DNA from 2 places in the Ketobacter alkanivorans genome. Region 2 is predicted to be linked to the other one. Evidence: predicted binding sites of a transcription regulator. Region 2 holds the regulator's gene; the other holds the start of a gene.
What was found. Region 2 encodes FliA, which starts transcription of late flagellar genes. Its sites were predicted from a motif close to CTAAAGTTTNNNNNNNNNNNGCCGNTAA; they were not measured.

Region 1 (3,209 bases), 1.5 Mb from region 2:
TGTAATGGGGCTGACCCTGGAGAGACTCCTTACCAACGGCGTAAATTTCCATGTTATGGGGGATCGGTGGGACATCGACACCCTGCAGGACATAGAGCAACATGTGCCCCAATGGCTAAAAACCGAATCTTAACCCGTTAATCTCTGTTTACGTTGCAGGTCGGTTAAAAACCGATTTAACGCCCTTTGAGTGGTACCGTCCAGATTTTCAAAGTGAACACCGAGAAAAGAAATACGCAGGTCAGGATCGTATTGCCAATGCATCAGTCGTGCACCACCCACTACAGGTTGGCCGTCGCTCAGCACTAAATGACATGAGCTGTAAATTTCCCCGCGAACAGGCTTGGGTGTCACCAGCCCATCAATACGAATCCGCATGCCACTGGATGACAGATCTGCCAGCGTACCGGTGATAGCCGGGTTAGTGGCATGAGTGAGGGTGACTTTGATCGGGTGAGCCTGACTTAGCTTAACCCTGAATGCGTCTCGCAACTGAATCTGCTCAATCCCCTTTGGGAATTGAAACACATGATGGGTTCCAGAATCGGAGGGGAGTGCCTGAATATGGATGGAGTCGAATTGATGGCGCACACCGTGGTGGGTCAGAGAAAACTGAACCTTGGTTCCGTCCCCTAAAAGTTCAGGTAGATCACTGGGAATGAATTCGTCAGTAGTAAAGCGGAGCGCGGCACTGTCCACAGACAGTATGCCTGTACTCAATTTGGCGATTTTACGCTTACCCAAATTCATGATCATGGCAGTCACTAGGTGATTCTGATCATGATATAAGCTCAACAGTTCACCAATATCATTCGGGCTGTGCTTGATGTTTTTGGGTGAGCCGTCGTTGGGTTTGTCTTCGTTGCCGAACAGTTTGTCCAGTAATTCGTTGATCATACCGGGTTTGTTACCCTGAAATAACATCTTTGACTTCATTTTAGCAGAACTCTGATTTACTGCTTGCCTTTGAAAATCAGGCAGTTGCCAGCATGCGATGATCCGCGTTCATATTGCGGCGGCCATTGGCTTGGTAGATGGAAACCTGGGTGGCCGTACCTTTGATTATGGACATGAGGCTTTCCATGGAATGTTGGGCGTGAGCCAGTATCTTCCCATTGACCTTGTTCAGGCGTGCACAGGTATTCATCGTATCTGAAAGCTTCTCCCAAACACTTTGGAAGCGTTCCTTCCAGGCCGTTGGTATTTGGGTGAGAAAGAAATCAAAACCGCCTTTATCCAATTCCAACCCCATATCGGCCATGGTTTGGCGTCGTAGTTGATCCGCTTGATCCAGTTCCATTAGGAGCTGGGTTTTGCGGGCAAGCAGCGCCGGGTGGGCAGCGTATTGCCGCTTCTCCAGGATGGTTTTTTCCTCCTGCAGAACTGTTTTCAGGGTCTGTGACAGTTTGAAATCTTGCTCTATGGCCTGTAGCAGCTGTTGTGCAGCTTTAGGGGATATTTGTGTAGCCATACCAACTCCTCAACAAACATTGACGTTCATGGAGGTTAATTGCAAGGAGTGTGCCTGATTCGATTTAGGGGAGAATAGTGATGAGTGGATTGAAAGAGAAAAGTGGGAGAGCGTCTGTTTGGGACAAATCAGAACAGAGAGTCGCTCTCCAGCATTTTACGTGCAATGGATTGGGGATCCGCCTTGTAACTGCCATCGGCAATGGCCGCACGCAGGGCATCCACTTTTTCTTGGTTTACCGGAGCTTCGGTTTCAAGTTGCTGGCTGGCTCGATTCAACGCTTGAGCTTCAGCACTGATTTTAACGGTCTCAGTTTCACCGCGGCTACCATCAGCGGAGGGAGGTGATTTCCTGACTCCGGTATCCACAGCAGATGTTTTCTGGCCAGACTTCGCCTTGCCTGCATTTGCTTGGTTGCTGTTTAAGCCATTGATTTCCATAGCCATCTTAATACGCCTTCATATAAATACTGCGTTCTTACTCCATATATCGGCCGCAAGCACAGTAACTTTAGTCAATTAATGCACAAAATTTTCGTTCGCGCCACTTTGTTTATCGGCCATTTAGAGGCTGACTTTAATTTGCCCTGGAGCCGTAATACGGCCTTCTACCACCTTATCTGATGAGGTATTCCTAACCCGGATAAGCTCACCAAAGGCACCATCTTCCATCGCCAAGCCGGTAGTGCGGATGCTTAACCCGTGGCCTTCGCCGATGATGACGACTCTTTCCCCGCGATTGATCATTTTGGCAGGGTCCACTAGCGCGGGGTTCATTACCTGCTCGGCGGGAATCGGTCTGCGTGCCACAAAGCCCACTAGTTCATCAATGGTTTTGAAATATCCGCCATAGAGCCTAGACACATCTCTCAACTCCAGGCGCAGGTCGCTTGGGCTCAGATGGGTGCCCTTGGCTATGGGCAAGTCTGAAACCACAATATTATCAAACGCTTGTATCGTTACTGGAACGTGGATTGTCCAATTTTCGGGGTTGGCGCAGCTAACCTTAAAGGTCAGCCTGCCAGTTGAGCGATTACGGGGGCGGTGTTCTAGCTCCAGTGCTGACTCGCAATCGCTTAGCCGCAGCCGAGTGTCGACGGGCTGAATATCCACTTCAATTTGTTCAAAGCCACCATTGTGTGTTTCATCAACATACAGGTTAATGGCGTCATTAATCTGCTGCTGCAGGCTGGATGGGGCCGCCTGCAGTGCAGTTGAGTACATGGCCAGAACAAGCAGCAGTGCGTGCCAGCAGGACGCTATAATTTCTTGATGCTTTCTGTTCATTTATCCAAATTGACCTATTCTAAATGAATGGTGAGTAAATACAGTTAGGCGACGCATTTTTGACGATCCGAACTGTGCTCAGTGAATCAAGCAAAGGGTATGCCGTAAACGGCGAATGCGGAGTTTTAATATGGCCGGGGTGCTGGATACAGTCGATCAACGAACCAAGCTGGTGGGCCAAAACCGGCTGGAATTGCTGCTGTTCAGGCTGGGTGATAACCAGATATACGGAATCAATGTGTTTAAAGTGCGGGAAGTTCTGCAGTGCCCAAAACTCACAGAACTGCCTCAGCGCAACCCAGTGGTTCGAGGCATCGCGCATATCCGTGGTGGCACTATTTCCGTAATGGATATGAATCTTGCCATGGGTAATGAGCCTCTGGATGACATCGAAAATTGCTTCGTCATCATATCGGAATACAACATGGCTGTTCAGGGCTTTTTGGTGAAGG
Region 2 (3,209 bases):
TGATCAATCATGCCATCGCTCTGGCGAAGGAGTATCGCATGGACGATGCATTGGTAGCGGATATGTACAGCGACGCCATCTCCGAAATGGAACCGGATCTGGCTTACGGATAAAAGACGACACAAGGTGCACACAAAAACGTTTATGAGTAATCATCCCGTACAGGTAATCGCCATCACCGGCGGCAAAGGTGGGGTAGGCAAGAGCAACGTCTCAATTAATCTGGGGATGTGCTTGTCTGAAATAGGCCGCAGAGTCGTGTTGCTGGATGCCGATCTCGGGTTGGGCAATCTGGATATTCTGCTGGGTATCAGCTCCCGTGAGAATCTTTCCCATGTATTAAAAGGTGAGTGCGGCATCAAGGACATCCTTGTAGAGGGTCCTGGCGGCATCAAAATCGTACCGGCTTCGTCGGGTACGCAAGAACTGGTGAGCATGGGGCCCCGTGAACATGCCGGTTTGATCCATGCTTTTAGCGAACTAAGCGATGATGTGGATGTGCTGTTAATTGATACAGCAGCAGGCATTTCGGAAATGGTGATGAGCTTCGTGACCGCTGCACAGGAAAGCCTGTTTGTGGTGACCAACGAGCCGACCTCTATTACTGACGCATACGCCATGATGAAGATTCTTAACCAGAAGCACGGTATTTACCGCTTCAACGTGGTGGCCAACATGGTTCGCACGCAGCAAGAAGGTCGCGAAATCTATAATAAGCTTACCAAAGTGACGGATCGGTTTTTGGATGTGGCTCTGCAATTTTCGGGGTGCATTCCATTTGATGACTACCTGCGTAAGGCGGTCATGCGGCAAAAGCCAGTAGTGGAGGCCTATCCCCGCAGTAAAGCGGCGCTGGCATTCCGCTCGCTGGCAAATAAAGTAGACAGCTGGCCATTACCCACAACGCCTCGAGGGCACCTTGAGTTCTTTGTGGATCGGTTGGTGCAAGGAGCGGTTGCCCGTTAGGACGCCAGGTTACCCCGATGCAGGGCATGAAGCGACAGGCTATGTATAACGATGAATCGGCGCCACAAATAGATGTCCTGGTGGAGCAGCATACTCCGCTGGTGAAACGCATCGCCCATCATCTTTTGGCTCGAATGCCTTCAGGCGTGGCGGTGGAAGATTTGTATCAGGCTGGCATGATTGGTTTGCTGGATGCGTTGAAGCGCTATGACAGCAGCAAAGGCGCCAGCTTTGAAACCTACGCAGGCATTCGCATCCGCGGAGCCATGGTGGACGAAGTTCGCAAGGGTGAATGGGCGCCACGTTCGGTACATCGTAACGCTCGACGTATCCAGCAAGTGATTCGCGATATTGAACATGAAACAGGTGCCGATGCACGGGATCGGGATATTGCAGATCGCCTTGGCATTTCCATGGAAGAGTACCACGCCATGTTGCAAGACAGCATGGCGACACGGCTGTTCAGCCTCAATGAGCTTGAATCCGTCGAAGACAACATTACCACCGGGTTGCAGCAAGAACAGGCTCACAACCCCCTGGATGACCTCCAAAGTGGGGTATTCCGCACCCACCTGGCCCGCGCGATTGAACAGTTACCTGAGCGGGAGCAATTGGTCATATCCCTTTACTACGACGAAGAACTAAATCTTAAGGAAATCGGGCAGGTACTGGGAGTTAGCGAATCTCGTGTCAGCCAAATTCACAGTCAGGCCGCCCAACGATTGCGCGCCCGTCTACAAGAGTGGCTTTGATTCTTCTACAAAAACTGGATCACACCAAATCTGCTACTAGACTTAAGCGGTAGAGACTGTTGAAAGGCCCGGAAACCGTCAGCTTATCGCTGGTTGGGGCATTTAACAGCCAGTTACAGCAGTAGTTTGCTTAACAGACGTAGTGAACTGGGTTCATTGGAGGCAACCTTGGACAAGAATATGAAAATTCTCATTGTTGATGACTTTTCCACGATGAGACGCATTATCAAGAACCTGCTACGCGACCTTGGGTTCACCAATACCCAGGAAGCCGACGACGGAAGTTCTGCTTTGCCATTACTGAAAGCCTCGGATTTTGACTTTCTTATTACAGATTGGAATATGCCGGGAATGACGGGTATAGACCTGCTGAAGGCGGTGCGTGCGGATGAAAAGCTGCAGAGCCTACCTGTATTGATGGTGACAGCTGAAGCCAAGCGAGAGCAGATCATCGAAGCCGCGCAAGCTGGCGTTAACGGCTATGTTGTGAAGCCCTTCACCGCTCAGGCATTGAAAGAAAAGATCGAGAAGATCTTTGAGCGGGTAGATGCATAGCACTATTCACCGTTAACGGCAGATGTGAGATTAGCATGACGGAGCAAGCTCAGCAGGACAGTTTGGTGGAGTACGCCAAAACCCTGGTTGAACAACTGGAAAGTGGTGATGCGAAGGAGGCGATGCGAACCATCTCCTCTTTGCACCAGCAGCGGGATCAGGTGTTGTTTCAAGAAGTTGGAAAGTTGACCCGTAGCCTGCATGAGTCAATCAAAAACTTTGCGATTGATACCAGTGACAGCGTGATGCGCGATGAAATGTCGCGTATGCAGGATGCATCCCAGCGATTGAATTATGTCATCGAAAAAACAGAACAGGCGGCTAACAAAACTATGGACATGGTGGAGCACACCATGCCGGTTTCTGGTCACCTGCGGGAAAGTGCCCAATCCCTGAAAGAGGAGTGGGACAAACTTATGCGCCGTGAAATGAGCGCAGATGAGTTTCGACAGTTAACGAAAAAAGTGGATGGTTTTTTAGTAACTGCAGTGGCAGATGCATCCACAATTGACTCCAATCTTTCCAACATCATGCTGGCGCAGGATTTTCAAGATCTGACCGGTCAGGTGATCAAGCGAGTCATTCAGCTAGTAAAAGAAGTAGAAGATAACCTGGTGAATCTGGTGGCAATGGCGAGCACCATTGATCAGATTACCGGTGCTAAACATGAACTTCCCCAGAAAGACATGAAGGCTAATGAGGCAGATATTGGACCCGAGGGGCCAATTATGAATCCAGAGGCGCGAGAAGATGTTGTCTCGGGTCAGGATGATGTGGATGCCTTGTTATCCAGTCTTGGGTTTTAGAGGAGTTAGGGGATGAGCTTCGAAGGTGATGAAGAAATACTACAGGACTTCCTGGTTGAGGCCGGGGAGATACTGGAAGTACTGTCAGAACAACTGGTTGATCTGGAAAACCGACCCGACGACGCTGATC

Region 1: a site for FliA is predicted at 1,958-1,985, ahead of flgM (flagellar biosynthesis anti-sigma factor FlgM). Genes of this name have one in related genera too.

The regions. Positions count from the first base shown of each region.
Region 1 covers NZ_CP022684.1:993,695-996,903, reverse strand. Annotated here, with positions in the region: gene Kalk_RS04150 (TIGR04282 family arsenosugar biosynthesis glycosyltransferase) at 1-133, shown strand, start outside; gene Kalk_RS04145 (flagellar brake protein) at 130-936, opposite strand; gene Kalk_RS04140 (flagella synthesis protein FlgN) at 974-1,471, opposite strand; gene flgM (flagellar biosynthesis anti-sigma factor FlgM) at 1,600-1,917, opposite strand; gene flgA (flagellar basal body P-ring formation chaperone FlgA) at 2,035-2,757, opposite strand; gene Kalk_RS04125 (chemotaxis protein) at 2,888-3,209, shown strand, end outside.
Region 2 covers NZ_CP022684.1:4,434,693-4,437,901, forward strand. Annotated here, with positions in the region: gene flhF (flagellar biosynthesis protein FlhF) at 1-113, shown strand, start outside; gene Kalk_RS18980 (MinD/ParA family protein) at 145-966, shown strand; gene Kalk_RS18985 (RNA polymerase sigma factor FliA) at 1,008-1,718, shown strand; gene cheY (chemotaxis response regulator CheY) at 1,887-2,273, shown strand; gene Kalk_RS18995 (protein phosphatase CheZ) at 2,309-3,079, shown strand; gene Kalk_RS19000 (chemotaxis protein CheA) at 3,092-3,209, shown strand, end outside.